Regions from separate parts of the Rhizobium etli CFN 42 genome, predicted to be linked through region 2. Evidence: predicted binding sites of a transcription regulator. Region 2 holds the regulator's gene; the other holds the start of a gene.
The links. The regulator PhoB, encoded in region 2, activates phosphate uptake and scavenging genes when phosphate is short. The targets are predictions, from matches to a motif close to TGTCATNNANCTGTCAT.
Positions count from the first base shown of each region.

Region 1: ppk2 (polyphosphate kinase 2) is a predicted target of PhoB. The motif match lies at 4,819-4,835, and genes of this name have one in related genera.

Region 1 covers NC_007764.1:212,211-220,278, forward strand. The annotation lists gene RHE_RS23845 (ABC transporter substrate-binding protein) at 1-31, shown strand, start outside; gene RHE_RS23850 (carbohydrate ABC transporter permease) at 134-1,021, shown strand; gene RHE_RS23855 (carbohydrate ABC transporter permease) at 1,021-1,905, shown strand; gene RHE_RS23860 (ABC transporter ATP-binding protein) at 1,913-2,995, shown strand; gene RHE_RS23865 (GMC oxidoreductase) at 3,080-4,732, shown strand; gene ppk2 (polyphosphate kinase 2) at 4,887-5,801, shown strand; gene RHE_RS23875 (hypothetical protein) at 5,960-6,151, shown strand; gene RHE_RS23880 (aldo/keto reductase family oxidoreductase) at 6,280-7,155, opposite strand; gene RHE_RS23885 (LysR family transcriptional regulator) at 7,251-8,068, shown strand, end outside.
Region 2 covers NC_007761.1:528,194-536,261, forward strand. The annotation lists gene pstC (phosphate ABC transporter permease subunit PstC) at 1-1,306, shown strand, start outside; gene pstA (phosphate ABC transporter permease PstA) at 1,303-2,625, shown strand; gene pstB (phosphate ABC transporter ATP-binding protein PstB) at 2,640-3,455, shown strand; gene phoU (phosphate signaling complex protein PhoU) at 3,500-4,213, shown strand; gene phoB (phosphate regulon transcriptional regulator PhoB) at 4,374-5,057, shown strand; gene RHE_RS02605 (GcrA family cell cycle regulator) at 5,542-6,075, opposite strand; gene RHE_RS02610 (aspartate aminotransferase family protein) at 6,501-7,700, shown strand; gene argF (ornithine carbamoyltransferase) at 7,738-8,068, shown strand, end outside.

The sequences.
Region 1 (8,068 bases), on a different replicon from region 2:
GGCCGAGAATTTCTTCGCCATCTTCGAGTAGGATCGTGTCCGTGGCGTCGGACTGTCTCCGACGCCACGGCTTCCGCGCTGCGTGCTCCGCGGCGGCGCGTGTTCCGCTTTCCATCCGACAACGAGCTGGCCGATGTCCGTCAAACGCAAGCGCAATCTTTCCGCGATCATCGCCCTCTTGCCGACATGGTTTGCCGCGGTCGTGGTCTTCATCGGCACCATGGGCTGGTCGATAAGGCTGTCCTTCACCAATTCCACGCTCTTTCCGTCTTCGACCTATATCGGCTTCGCGCAATATTCGAAGCTCTTCGCCTCGGCCAAATGGCTGGCCTCACTGCAAAACGTCTTGATCTTCGGCGTCCTCTATGTCGCGGGCTGTCTGGTGCTCGGCTTTCTTCTGGCCGCCGCACTCGACCGCAAGATCCGTTTCGAAAGCGCCTTCAGGACGATCTTCCTCTATCCCTACGCCATGTCCTTCGTGGTGACCGGGCTGATCTGGCAATGGATGCTCAATCCGACGCTCGGCATCCAGGCGAGCGTGCGTTCGCTCGGCTGGGAAAGCTTCGTCCTCGACTGGGTGGTCAATCGCGACATGGCGATCTATGCGCTGGTGCTCGCCGGCGTATGGCAGGGCGCGGGGCTGGTCATGGTCATTGCGCTTGCCGGCATACGCGGCATCGAGGCCGAGCAATGGAAAGCGGCGCGCGTCGACGGCATCCCCGTCTGGCGCATCTATGTCTCGATCATCCTGCCCCAGCTCGGGCCGGCACTCGCCGCTGCCGGCATGCTGCTCGCCATGGGCGTGATCAAGACCTACGACATCGTCGTCGCCATGACCAATGGCGGCCCCGGCAATGCCACCGAGGTGCCGGCGAAATTCATCATGGACAATTTGTTCGGGCGCCAGAATCTCGGCCTTGCCACAGCAGGCGCAACGGTGCTCGTCCTCAGCGTCATCATCGCGGTCGCGCCATTTCGCTATGCGATGCACATGCGCAACCGGGCGGAGGGAGCGGCGTGATGAACCAGCCTCACCCGAACGGGCCGAAGCCGGCGAGGATCACGGCGGGACGCATCGGCCTTTATACCTTCCTGGTCGCCGCCGCACTTTTCTTCCTTCTGCCGCTCTATACGATGGTCGTCACCTCGCTGAAGTCGATGGACGAAATCCGGCTCGGGCAGATCTTTGCCCTCCCCGCCACGCTCGATTTCTCCGCCTGGGTGACCGCCTGGTCGGGCGCCTGCATGGGAACCGTCTGCGTCGGCATTCGCAGCGGCTTCTGGAATTCGGTGGCGATCACCGTTCCCGCGGTCGCGATCTCGGTCTTCATCGGTGCCGTCAACGGCTATGCGCTGTCGCTCTGGCGGCCGCGCGGGGCAAATGCGCTCTTTGGCTTGTTAATGGCCGGCGGTCTCATCCCCTACCAGATCTTCCTCTATCCGATGGTTCGCGCCATGGCGAATATCGGCCTCTACAATTCACTCGCCGGCATCATTATCGTCCACGTCATCTTCGGCCTGCCGCTGGTGACACTGCTCTTCCGCAACTATTTCGTCAGCGTGCCGGAGGAGCTCTGCAAGGCGGCGCGCGTCGACGGCGCTGGCTTCTGGCGCATCTTCTTCGAAATCATGCTGCCGATCGCCGTGCCTATGGTCGTCGTAGTCTCCATGCTGCAGTTCACCGGCATCTGGAACGACTTCCTGCTCGGTCTCGTCTTCGCCGGGCGCGACAACCTGCCGATGACCGTGCAGCTCAACAACATCGTCAATACCACGATGGGCGAGCGCACCTACAATGTGAACATGGCGGCGACGATCCTCACCGCCATCCTCCCTCTCGCCATCTATTTCCTGTCCGGCCGCTGGTTCGTGCGCGGCATCGCGGCCGGCGCAGTCAAGGGGTAACGCTTCCATGCAATCCGCCGTCTCCGTCAAGGACCTGAAGATCGCCTATGGCCACCATACGGTGATCGAGAAGATGTCGATCGACGTCGCGCCCCGCGAGTTCCTGGTGCTGCTCGGCCCTTCCGGCTGCGGCAAGTCCACGCTTTTGAACGCTATTGCCGGCCTGCAGGACATTACGGCGGGCGAGGTGTGGATCTCCGGCAGGAACGTCAGCTGGGAGGAGCCGAAGGATCGCGGCATCGGCATGGTCTTCCAGTCCTACGCGCTCTATCCGCGCATGTCGGTGCGCAAGAATCTCTCCTTCGGGCTCCGTGTCGCCGGCCTGCCCAAGGCCGAGATCGAAGCGCGCGTCACGCGCACCGCCGCCCTCCTCCACCTCGATACGCTGCTCGATCGGCGCCCTGCCGAACTATCAGGCGGTCAGCGCCAGCGCGTCGCCATCGGCCGGGCGCTGGTGCGGGAAGTGGATGTGTTCCTCTTCGACGAACCGCTGTCAAATCTCGACGCCAAGCTGCGCAACGAATTGCGCGTCGAGATCAAAAAGCTGCATCAGAGCCTCGGCAATACCATGATCTATGTGACTCATGATCAGGTCGAAGCGCTGACGCTCGCCGATCGCATCGCCATCATGCGCGACGGCGTGATCCAGCAGCTCTCCTCGCCGGCGGAGATCTACCGCCGTCCGGCCAACCTCTTCGTCGCCGGCTTCATCGGTGCTCCGGCGATGAATTTCATCGAGGGCCGGATCGAACGCGACGGCGCCTCGCCGGTCTTCCGGAGCAACGGGCTCGTCGTCGATCTCTCGGGATATGCTTTCCGGGCCGCGACGGCGGAAGGGCCTGTTACGTTAGGAGTTCGCCCCGAGCACCTTGTGCTCGACGGGGCGGTAAGCGGGCTGCCCACCATTCCTGGCCGCGTTTCCGTCGTCGAGCCGATGGGATCGGATACCGTCGTCTGGTTCGACTGGACGGAGCAGAGCCTCTCGCTTCGTTTTATGGGCGACATCGACGTCAAGCCCGGCGATGCCGTGGCTCCGGGCCTAGATATCGCCAAGGCGTCGCTCTTCGCTGCCGATGGGTCGCGGCTTTGACGCACCATCCCTTTGCTTTCCCGCAATTTCGGATGCGCTTTGCGCTGCTTTGAGGAATTGCCCCAGGACAGGAATTGAAAAGACATGTCTGAGATCGTTTATGATGCGCTCGTGATCGGCTCCGGCGCGGCGGGTTCCTTCGCGGTCAAAGAGCTGACGGCCCAAGGGCTGTCGGTGCTGCTGCTTGAGGCCGGGCCGGCCGTCGGCCCCAGAGATTTCGACCCGGCGCGCAAGAAGGCGCCGGCAAGCAGCATCAATATCTGGGAGCGCGCACGCGCCACCCTGAAGGGCCAGCCGATCCAGGCGCGCGCGGCCTTCTTTACCGAACGTTTCAGCCACTTCTTCGTCAACGACCGCAAGAACCCTTATACGACGCCGAAAGGCGAGCCATTTCTCTGGATTCGCGGCCGTCAGGGCGGCGGACGTCTGCACAGTTTCGGCCGCGTGCTGCTGCGCTGGACCGACGATGATTTCAAAATCCGATCGCGTACCGGAAAGGGCGTGGACTGGCCGGTTTCCTATGACGAGCTCACGCCGTTCTACGAAGAGGTGGAGGCCTATCTCGGGCTCTACGGCAACAAGGACGATGTGCCGACCTTGCCGGACGGCCTTTATGCGAAACCGGCCAACCTGACGCCGGCAGAACAGATCTTCAAGCAGGCTGTGGAAAGCCGTTGGCCGGAACGGCACGTCGTCTCCTGGCGTTATATCGCGCCGGACGCCGAACGCATGCCGCGACCGCTGCGGGATGCCAAGACGACCGGCCGGCTGAGCGTCCGCTATGACGCCGTCGTTCGCCGCATCACCACGGACGAAAAAACCGGCCGCGCCACCGGCGCGCAGTTTGTCGATCGCAATAGCGGAGAGGTGTCGACGGCGCGTGCCGCGACGGTGGTGCTCTCCGCCTCGCCGATCGAGAGCGTGCGGCTGCTGCTGAATTCGGCATCGGCAAGACATCCTCATGGGCTCGGAAACAGCTCGGGCGCACTCGGACGCTATTTCATGGATCAGCTTCCATGCCTCGCTTTCGGCTCCTTTTCCAAGGCGAAGGGTTGGGCTGTTGACGGTTCCGCTCCCGTCGATCCCTTCTACAATCCGTCCGGTGGGATCTTCATCCCGCGCTTCGGGGAGGGTGACGCCGCCCGCGGCGATTTCGACTATCAGGGCAGCATCGGCAGGGCGCCGGTTTCAGAGGAGACCGATGCGCGTCTCGCCTTCTTCGGCTTCGGCCGCATGCTGCCCTATGCCGACAACCGCATCACCCTGGATGGCAAGCGAAAGGATGCCTGGAACATTCCGGTGCCGCACATTCGCTGCGTCATACAGGAGGAGGAGCGGCGGCTGCTCCGCCGGCAGGAGGAGACGTTGATCGCCATGATCCGGGAGGTCGGCGGCGATCTCGAATGCATCGGCTCGCCCACCGGGCTCAAGGAGATGGGCAGGGGCGCCTTTCCCGACGCCGATGCCTTCAGCCGCTTCATGTTCCGCACATGGTTCCGCAAGACCATGTGCATGGGCGCGGCGATCCATGAAACCGGCGGTGCGCGCATGGGCGAAACTCCGGAAGCTTCCGTGCTCAATTCCTACAACCAGGTCTGGGATGCCCCGAACATCATCGTCACCGACGCCAGCGCCTTCCCGGGCAGCGGCATCGCCGGCACGACGCTCACCGTCATGGCGCTGACGATCCGCGCCTGCCGCTACCTCGTCGACCGCTACAGGACGGGACTGCTCTAGACACGCCTCCGCCTCGGTGCGACCGGGGTCGAAACGATCTCCGGCATACGGAATGATGAAAGAGGCGAACAAGTGAACGAGCTTGGGGTTATTCAACCGTCACACAAAGTTTGCAGTGACATGCTCCTTTCAAATGAGCAGGAAGGGAAAGCCCATGTCTAAAACACATCAGGACCAGCTCAGCCGGATAAAGGCCGAAATCGCTGACAGCTTCGATGAGGAGCTGGAAATGCAGATGGAGGAAGACCGGCTGGACGATCTGGTCGTCGAAGGAATGACCGAACCGGCGGAGCAGACGCTCGATCGAAAGATCTATTTCCGCGAGCTGTTCCGGCTGCAGCATGAGCTGGTGCGGCTGCAGGATTGGGTCCAATACAAGCAATTGAAAGTGGTCGTGCTCTTCGAAGGCCGGGATTCGGCCGGCAAGGGCGGCGCGATCAAGCGCGTGACCCAAAGGCTCAACCCGCGCGTCTGCCGAACCGTGGCACTGCCTGCGCCGACCGAACGGGAGCGCCATCAATGGTATTTCCAGCGTTATGTCCCGCATCTTCCCACCGCCGGCGAGATCGTGCTCTTCGATCGCAGCTGGTACAACCGCGCCGGCGTCGAGCGCGTGATGGGGTTCTGCACCCCTGACGAACTCGAGGAGTTCTTCCGCTCGGTGCCCGAATTCGAACGGATGCTCGTCCGTTCCGGCATCGTACTGATCAAATACTGGTTCTCGATCACCGACGAGGAACAGGAATTCCGCTTCAAGATGCGCATCCACGATCCGCTGAAGCAGTGGAAGCTTTCGCCGATGGACATGGAAAGCCGCGTCCACTGGGAGGAATATACCAAGGCCAAGGAAGAAATGTTGGCGCGCACACACACCAAGGAGGCGCCCTGGTGGGTGGTGCAGGCCGTCGACAAGAAGCGGGCGCGGCTGAACTGCATCGCCCATCTTCTCGACCAGATTCCCTATGAGGATGTCCCGAAGCCTGAGATTCAGCTGCCGGATCGTATCCGCCATGCCGACTACATCAGGGCGCCGGTTCCGCCTGAAATGCACGTACCGGAGCGATATTGAAAGCATAGCCGCAACAAGTCGGCTGCCGAAGCGTTGAAACCGAGACCGCATGGTCACTGGACCGTGCGGTCAATGCGTGTTTCCCAACGGCTGCATCGTGAAGTATAAAGACTGGGCGTCCCATCGGCCGATAATACGGAGATGACAGGAGGTTGGTCATGACGGGTTTTTGGAGATTAATCGTTCAGGAGATTGTGCTCTCCGCGATTCTGGCGGCCGGCGCTGTCCTCGGCCTTCCCAAGCTTACCGATCCGAACACTAGTGCCAATTATCCGTTGGCAATCGTGGTTTTTCTGGCGATGTCAGGGGCCCTGGTGGCTTATGAGCTTCTGACACGGAAGCCTTCCTGATGCTCTCGTTTGCCGGCCCGTTGGCGCAGCCAACAAGGTGCGGCCGACCTGCAGATTGCGCTACCACGTCCGGCAAGATCGCCACGCCGCGCGAGAACACGGCGTAACGATCGCACCACCGGCAGCCGTCAGGCCGCGATGTCAGCCATATGGTTCAGTTCCTCGACGGCATTATCCGGCAGCGCCAATCCGGCGGCGGCGAGATTCTCCCTGAGATGGCCGAGCGAGGCCGTGCCTGGGATCAACAGGATATTGGGTGCGCGGCGCAACAGCCAGGCGAGCGCCACCTGCATCGGCGTGGCGCTCAGGCGTGCGGCGACATTGGAGAGCGTGGACGATTGCAGCGGCGTAAATCCGCCGAGCGGAAAGAACGGTACATAGGCGGTGCCGTAACGGGCGAGATCGTCGATCAGCCGGTCGTCATTCCGATGCGCCAGATTGTACTGGTTTTGCACACAGATGATCTCGGTGATCCCGCGGCCCTGGGCGACCTGTTTCGGTGTGGCGTTGCTTAAGCCGACGTGACGGATCAGGCCCTGCCGCTGGAGATCGGCAAGCACGGTCAGAGGTGCTTCTATAGAGCCTTCGGCTGGGCCATGCACGTCGAACATGATCCTGAGGTTGACGACGTCAAGCACGTCAAGGCTGAGATTGCGGAGGTTGTCTTGGACGGCCTGGATCAGCTCATCGCGCGAAAAAGCCGGAATCCAGGACCCGTCCGTGCCGCGCCTTGCGCCGACCTTGGTGACGATGACGAGATCATCGCGATAGGGGTGGAGGGCTTCGCGGATGATCTGGTTGGTGATGTGCGGACCGTAGAAATCGCTGGTGTCGATGTGATTGACACCGCTTGCGACCGCCTCGCGCAGCACCGCAAGCGCGGCGTCATGATTCCTGGGCGGGCCGAACACGCCAGGCCCGGCGAGCTGCATGGCCCCATAGCCAAGTCGCCTCACCTTGTGGTCGCCGAGATTGAATGTGCCAGACTGATCTATGATGGACATGATTTCACTCCTTTGAATAGGAGGTCGAGCTTACGCCGTAGCGGCGCGTATGATAATTGGGTACAATGTGCACGGGCTGTGCGGAGTGGCGAACAGTGAAAGCAGACCTGAGTGATCTCAACGCCTTCGTCGCAGTGGCGCGGGCGGGTGGTTTTCGCGAGGCAGCGCGTGCCAGTGGCAGCAGCGCTTCCTTCTTGAGCGAAGCGGTGCGTCGCCTGGAGGCCGATCTCGACGTCAGGCTCTTCAATCGCACGACCCGTAGCGTCGTTACGACCGAAGCGGGCAAGGGTCTGCTGGAGCGGCTTGGCCCTGCTTTGACGGAGGTGGAGGCCGCGCTCGACGTGGTCAACCGTTTTCGCGACACGCCGGCTGGTTCGCTGCGGCTCAACGTTCCGGTCAGCGCTGCGCGCCTGGTGCTGCCCGCTATCGTCCCGCCATTCCTCGCCGCCTATCCCGACATTCGCATGGAGATCGTCGCCGATGAGAGCTTTGTCGACGTGCTCGCTGTCGGGTGTGATGCCGGCATCCGTTATGACGAGCGGCTGGAGCAGGATATGATCGCGATTCCGATCGGTCCGCGCCACCAGCGCTTTGCCACTGCGGCATCGCCTGCTTATCTCGACAGCCACGGGCGGCCGCAACATCCGAGTGAACTCCTCGATCATGCCTGCTTGCTGGGCCGTTTTGCCAGCGGTGCGCTGACGACCCCCTGGGAATATGAGCGGGACGGCGAGGTGGTGCGGATCGAACCGACCGGCCCATTGATCGTCAGGGTCGGCGGGGCGACCGATCTTTCCGTCGATGCGGCGATAGCGGGCACAGGAATCGTCTGCATTTTCGAAGATTGGCTGCGCCCGCATTTCGACAGCGGCGCACTTGAGCCCATCCTCGAGCCGTGGTGGCAGCGCTTTTC
Region 2 (8,068 bases):
CTGCGTCTGGCTCTCGGTCAGCCCCGGTATCATTCAGTCCTCGGTGCGCGGCACTTTCCCCGCCGACGTTAAGGCCGAGGCCGCAGTCGAGCAGGATCTGAGCTATTCGATGGTGGCGACGGTCGCGCGCGGCCTGACGATGCTGACTTCCGACGAAGCCGCCGCTGTCGCAAACGATCCGGCCGCCCTGCAGGCCAAGCTCAGTGAGAAGGGCGTGCCGCTCGCCGGCCAGCCGCAGCCTTACATGGTCGAGGCCGCCAAGAAGCTCAACGCCATGAGCCTGACGAGCCGCCTGGCCATGACCGCGGTTGTTTTCGTTCTGGCTGTCGCCGGCGCCTTCTACGCGCTGCGCGCCATCGCGCCCCGCTTCCGCGCCCGCAACCGCGTCGAGCGCGTCATGCTCTGGGGGCTGCTGCTCGCCTCCTCGATCGCCATCCTGACGACGGTCGGCATCGTTCTGTCGATGCTGTCGGAAGCCACGCGCTTCTTTGCCGTCGTTCCAGCCGGCGATTTCTTCTTCGGCACCGTCTGGGATCCGCGCTTTGCCGGCGCCGGCGGCTCGTCCTTCGGCCAGTTCGGCCTGATCCCGCTCTTGCTCGGCACGCTCTATATCGGTCTGGTCGCCATGCTGGTCGCCGTGCCGGTCGGGCTGTTCGCCGCCATCTACATGGCTGAATACGCCTCGCCCAAGGTGCGCGGGATTTCCAAGCCGCTTCTCGAAGTGCTGGCCGGCATTCCGACGATCGTCTACGGCTTCTTCGCCCTCGTCACCGTCGGTCCGTTCCTGCGCGATTTCTCCGCTCAGATCAGCGGCCTGCTCTCCGGCAGCTACACCAACTTCATCCAGGCGCAGAGCGTTCTGACCGCCGGCATCGTCATGGGCATCATGCTGATCCCCTACGTGTCCTCGCTGTCGGACGATATCATCACCGCCGTACCGCGGGCCCTGCGTGACGGTTCGCTCGGTCTCGGCGCCACCCGCTCCGAAACCATCAAGAAGGTGGTGCTGCCGGCCGCCCTTCCCGGCATCGTCGGCGCGCTGCTGATGACCGCCTCGCGCGCCATCGGCGAAACCATGATCGTCGTGCTGGCCGCCGGTGTCGCCGCCCGCATCCAGATCAACCCCTTCGAGCCGATGACGACGGTGACCGTCAAGATCGTCAACCAGCTGACGGGCGACCTTGAATTCACCTCGCCGCAGACGCTGGTTGCCTTTGCCCTCGGCATCACCCTGTTCTGCATCACGCTTTGCCTCAATATCTACGCGCTCTACATCGTGCGCAAATACCGGGAGCAGTACGAATGACGGATATTGTTTCTCCCACGGCAGGTGTCACCGTTTCCAAGGCGCCAGCCCGTCGCGATATCGGCATCAAGCGCCGCTACGCCGCCGAGCGCCGGTTTCAGGCCTATGGCATCGCCGCCATCACCTTCGGTCTCGTCTTCCTGTTCATCCTGCTGTGGACGGTGATCGGCAAAGGTTACACCGCCTTCCAGCAGACCGCGATCACCCTGCCGATCGAATTCACCGAGAAGACGATCGACCCGAACAACAAGCGCGCGAGCGACCCTTCGGTGCTGGTCGCCGCCAACTATCCGGTTCTGCTGCGCGACGCGATCGTCAAGCAGCTGAACATCAATGCGTCGAGCAAGCCTGATGTGCGCGACGCGACCGCCATGCTCTCCAAGAGTGCGCCGATCCAGCTGCGCGACATGGTCGTCGCCGATCCCTCGCTGATCGGCAAGACGGTCAATGTCTCCGTTCTCGCCGACGCCAATATCGACAGCGCCAACAAGGGCCAGATCGATCTTTCCGTCGATGAGAAGAACCGCAAGGTCAACGACAAGCAGGTTAACTGGATGAACCAGCTTAAGGCGAGCGGGGCTCTGACCAAAGAGTTCAACACCGGCCTCTTCGTCAACGGCAATTCCAGCCGTCCGGAGGCTGCAGGTCTTGGCGTTGCCCTCATCGGATCGCTCTACCTGATGCTGATCGTGCTGGCGCTGTCCCTGCCGATCGGGGTTGCCGCCTCGATCTATCTCGAGGAGTTCGCACCGAAGAACAAGCTGACGGACCTGATCGAGGTCAACATCAACAACCTCGCCGCGGTCCCGTCGATCGTCTACGGTCTGCTCGGCCTTTCCGTCTTCATCAACTTCATCGGCCTGCCGCGCTCGGCCTCGCTGGTCGGCGGCCTAGTGCTGACGCTGATGACGCTGCCGACGATCATCATCGCCACGCGTGCGGCGCTGCGCGCCGTGCCGCCGTCGATCCGGGCCGCAGCGCTCGGCCTCGGCGCCTCGAAAATGCAGATGGTGTTCCACCATGTCCTGCCGCTTGCCATGCCCGGCATCCTCACCGGCACGATCATCGGCCTGGCGCATGCGCTCGGCGAAACCGCGCCGCTGCTCTTGATCGGCATGGTCGCCTTCGTCGCCAACGCGCCGGCGACACCGCTCGAGCCCTCGACGGCCCTGCCGGTGCAGGTCTATATGTGGGCGAACGAGGCCGAACGGGCCTTCGTGGAGCGTACTTCGGGTGCCATCATCGTTCTGCTCCTGTTCCTGATCGTCATGAACATGGGCGCCATTCTCTTGCGTCGTCGCTTCGAGCGCCGCTGGTAAACGGAGTAGATATCATGAACATGTTGACGGAAGCTGCAGTTGAAAAGGCGCTGGATCAGAAGATGAGCAACGTCCCGTATAAAATGATCGGACAGGATGTCTCGGTTTACTACGGCGAGAAGCGCGCGCTTTTCGATGTGAACCTGAACATCCGTGAAAACACCGTAACCGCGCTGATCGGCCCTTCCGGCTGCGGCAAGTCGACCTTCCTGCGAAGCCTCAACCGCATGAACGACACGATCGAGGGCTGCCGCGTCGCCGGTAAGATCACCCTCGACGGCGACGATATCTATGATCCGGATATCGACGTCGTCGAGCTGCGCGCCCGCGTCGGCATGGTATTCCAGAAGCCGAATCCGTTCCCGAAGTCGATCTATGAAAACGTCTCCTACGGCCCGCGCATCCATGGACTGGCGAAGTCGAAGGCCGATCTCGACCAGATCGTCGAGAGCAGCCTGCAGCGCGCCGGCCTGTGGAACGAGGTCAAGGACCGCGTGCACGAATCCGGCACCGGCCTTTCCGGCGGCCAGCAGCAGCGCCTGTGCATTGCCCGTGCCGTCGCCGTCAGCCCTGAGGTCATCCTGATGGACGAGCCCTGCTCGGCGCTCGACCCGATCGCCACGGCCAAGGTCGAGGAACTGATCCACGAACTGCGCGAGAACTACACGATCGTCATCGTCACCCACTCAATGCAGCAGGCCGCGCGCGTGTCGCAGCGCACCGCCATGTTCCACCTCGGCAACCTCGTCGAGGAAAACGACACCGACAAGATGTTCACCAATCCGGACGATCCGCGCACCCAGGACTACATCATGGGTCGCTTCGGCTGATTGCGGTCATCCGAAGCCTTCCCGTTATTCGAGGACAAAGCCCCATGGCATCGACACATATTTATTCTGCCTATGATGATGATCTGAAGTTCCTCTCCAGGCGCATTTCCGAAATGGGCGGCCTGGCCGAGCAGATGGTCGCCGAATCCGTACGGGCGCTGGTCAACGGCGATACGGCGCTGGCGCAGAAGGTCATCTCCGACGATGTGATCCTCGATCACACCGAACGCGAGATCGGCGACAAGGCGATCGTCACCATCGCCCGCCGCCAGCCGATGGCCGCGGATCTGCGCGAAATCATGGGTTCGATCCGCATCGCCGCCGACCTCGAACGCGTGGGCGACCTCGGCAAGAACACCGCCAAGCGCGTCATCGCCGTGCAGAGCACCGGCGTTCCGCGCAAGCTCGCCCGCGGTCTCGAGCACTTGTCCGAGCTGGCGCTCGTCCAGCTCAAGGAAGTGCTCGATGTCTATACGACACGCGCCGCCGACAAGGCGACCGCCATCCGCGAACGCGATAACGAGATCGACGCGATGTACACCTCGCTGTTCCGCGAGCTCTTGACCTACATGATGGAAGATCCGCGCAACATCACGAGCTGCACGCATCTGCTCTTCTGCGCCAAGAACATCGAGCGCATCGGCGACCATGCCACCAACATCGCCGAGACGATCTACTACATGGCGACGGGCGCCCAGCCGGAAGGCGATCGTCCGAAGGATGACAGCGCCAACACCGTCGGCGCCGCGACGGAATAATCGTTCCGAGCGAGCCGCCCGGGCCCGCCGCCCGGACCAGTCACTTGCGTGCGCGCCAGTTAGGGGCGCGCAAAGAGGTCGCAGCCAATTTCTGAATTTGCGCAGGACGCCTGATTAAATCGTCCCGATTTAAGGCTTGTGCGCGAGGAGACGGAGACGCATGATCCCGAGAGTCGCAGTTGTTGAAGACGAGGAGGCGCTCAGCGTGCTCCTTCGCTATAATCTCGAAGCGGAAGGCTTCGAGGTCGATACCATCCTGCGCGGCGACGAGGCCGAAATCAGGCTTCAGGAGCGCACGCCCGACCTTCTCATCCTCGACTGGATGCTGCCCGGCGTCTCCGGCATCGAACTCTGCCGGCGCCTGCGCATGCGGCCGGAAACCGAGCGGCTGCCGATCATCATGCTGACGGCGCGCGGCGAGGAGAGCGAGCGTGTCCGTGGCCTGTCCACTGGCGCCGACGATTATGTCGTCAAGCCGTTTTCGACTCCCGAGCTCGTCGCCCGCGTCAAGGCGATGCTGCGCCGTGCCCGTCCCGAGGTGCTGTCCTCGGTGCTGAAATGCGGCGATATCGAGCTCGACCGCGAAACCCATCGCGTCCATCGCAAGAGCCGCGAAGTCCGCCTCGGCCCGACCGAATTCCGCCTGCTGGAGTTCCTGATGTCGTCGCCGGGCCGGGTCTTTTCCCGCTCGCAGCTTCTCGACGGCGTCTGGGGCCACGACATCTATGTCGACGAACGCACGGTCGACGTCCATGTCGGCCGCCTGCGCAAGGCGCTGAACTTCTCCAATATGCAGGACGTCATCCGCACCGTCCGCGGCGCCGGCTATTCGATGGAAGCCTAAGCTGAGGGTGTGTGTGGTCGGCATTCCCACCGGTGCAGCCTTCCCCACTCCCTTCAACCCGCCGGCGCAGCTTATGTGTATTCGGCACAACCTCTTCTCCGTCATCCCAGGGCTTGACCCTGGGATCCATGCGGCTGGCACGGCGGAAAGAGTGATGGCATCCCACTGCAGGCGAACAAATTGAAGCGGCGTGCTTGGTTGTGGATCCCAGGGTCAAGCCCTGGGATGACGGAGTTTGGGGAAGGCGGCCGGCAAGAGGCGAGAGGTCTGAAGCAGTCGAGCTGGAGCGGTTCAGCTCTCCATGGAAGCAAGAGCCGTCTTACGCAATTCCTGAATGAAAATCGCTTCAGGCTTCTCCTGGATTGCTCTGAGACCGTGTGGTTCGTGATCTTTGCCGTATCAGCACCTACAGCCACAGCTCCACCATTCCATAAAAAAACGGGCCACGAGGCCCGTTTCGCATTTCCAGCAATGGTTTGCCCGCTCAGCTGACCCGCGCTGCCGCCCGGCGGCGTTCGTTGATCGGCTGGTAGGCAAGCTTCTGGTGGTAGCTGCAATAGGGCGAATTGTCAGGGGATTCGCAGCCGCAGAAGTGGAAATCGTCCTTCAGCGGATCGCCGACCGGCCATTTGCAGGTGCGTTCGGTCAGTTCCGTCAGGCCGAGGCGGCGGGAAATCGGCACGACCACGTTGCCCTTCGGCACGTATTCCATTTCCTCGACCGTTTCGATCTCGATCTCTTCCTTCAGCAGGGTTGCGCCCTGCTGGCGGGTCACGGTGCGGGTGGCGATCCGGGAGGCGTAGTTCGGCGCGCGCGGCGCGGATGTCTGACGCTTCGGCGTGCGCGCCGCTGTGGCTGTGCCGCCGGCCTTGGCGCGGCCGGGAAGGTTGAGCCTGTGCACCTTGCCGATAACGGCGTTTCGGCTGACCCCGCCAAGCTGCGCAGCAATCTGGCTGGCGCTCAGTCCTTCGGCCCAAAGCTTCTTGAGTTTCTCGACCCGCTCGTCTGTCCAGTTCATGCCCTGTCTCCACCTTTTGCGTTGGTGATGGCAGAATCCCTCACCGTTGTCCCGGAAGCCTCCGAAACAAGAAACGCTTGATCAATTTTGGTGACTAGTTCCGCCGCATGCAGTCTAGTAATTGAACTTTAACCTAGTGTGAGGCTGACTCCGTGACAAGAGTCGCGGGAATCCGGATGAATCGAATTTCAAGTTTTCCCCAACTTGCTGCCTCTGCGTGTCATTTCTGCAATAATGCCTGTTGAAGGCCGAAAGTGCCGCTGTACAAGCTTGCTGCATACGCTAAGGCCGCAGTTTTGTTGACATTGCAGCGCGAAAAGGAAATAGTACCGCTTGCCGCCGAAAGGCGGCATTTTTGATTTTTCGGGCCTGGTTTTCTTAGCCGGAGTCCGGCGATTGACAACGCTGATCGGGAGACCCGCGCCATGGCCGAAGCCGCGCCGCTTTATGACACCTATTCTCGTGCCCCGCTGCGGTTCGAGCGAGGCGAGGGCGTATGGCTGATCACCGAGAGCGGCGAGCGTTATCTCGATTTCGGCGCCGGTGTCGCCGTCACCTCCGTCGGCCATGGCAATCCGCATGTGGTCGCCGCCTTGAAGGAGCAGGCCGACAAGGTCTGGCACCTCTCCAACATCTATGAAATCCCCGGCCAGGAGCGCCTGGCCAAACGCCTGACGGACGCCACCTTCGCTGACAAGGTGTTCTTCACCAATTCCGGTGCCGAGGCGCTCGAATGCGCCATCAAGACGGCTCGCCGCTATCAGTTTTCCAAAGGCCATCCCGAGCGTTTCCACATCATCACCTTCGAAGGGGCCTTCCATGGGCGCACGCTTGCGACGATCGCCGCCGGCGGCCAGGAGAAATATCTCGAAGGCTTCGGCCCCAAGGCGCCGGGTTTTGATCAGGTGCCGTTCGGCGATATCGAAGCGGTCCGCGCCGCGATCACCGATGCGACGGCAGCAATCCTAATCGAGCCGGTGCAGGGCGAGGGCGGCGTGCGTCCCGCCACGACTGAGTTCATGAAGGCGCTCCGCCGGATTTGCGACGAGAACGGCCTGCTTCTGATCCTTGACGAGGTCCAGACCGGCGTCGGCCGCACCGGCAAGCTCTTCGCTCATGAATGGTCCGGCATCACGCCTGATATCATGGCCGTTGCCAAGGGCATTGGCGGCGGTTTCCCGCTTGGCGCCTGCCTTGCCACGGCCGAGGCTGCCTCCGGCATGAAGGCCGGCACGCATGGTTCGACCTATGGCGGCAATCCGCTGGCCATGGCCGTCGGCAGTGCCGTGCTCGACGTCATCCTCGCCGAGGGTTTCCTGGAGCATGTGCGCGACGTCGCGCTCGTCTTCCGCCAGGGGCTGGCCTCGCTGAAGGACCGTTATCCCGATGTGATCGAGGATATCCGAGGCGAGGGGCTTCTGCTCGGCGTCAAGGCTGCGGTTCCCTCGGCCGAATTGCTGCAGGCGATCCGCGCCGCGCATCTGCTCGGCGTGCCGGCCGGCGACAACGTCATCCGCCTTCTTCCGCCGCTGGTGGTCACCGCCGAGGAAGCCCGCGAGGGGCTCGCGCGCCTCGAGCGCGCCGCCGAGAGCATCCGCGCCGCCAAGATCAAGAAGACGGCTTGAAGGGATCGCCGCCTTCGGGCGCACGACAGGTAAGAACATGGCTCCTAAACATTTCCTCGATCTTTCGGCCGTTACATCGGCCGACCTCAGAACCATCATGAACGACGCGCTTTCTCGCAAGCAGGCCTTCAAGGCTGGCAAGGGCGACAAGCCGCTCGCCGGCAAGATGCTGGCGATGATCTTCGAGAAGCCGTCGACGCGCACCCGCGTCTCCTTCGACGTCGGCATGCGCCAGCTCGGCGGCGAAACGCTGTTCCTGTCGGGTACCGAAATGCAGCTCGGCCGCGCCGAGACGATCGGCGACACCGCCAAGGTTCTGTCGCGCTATGTCGATGCGATCATGATCCGCACCACCGAGCATTCGCGCC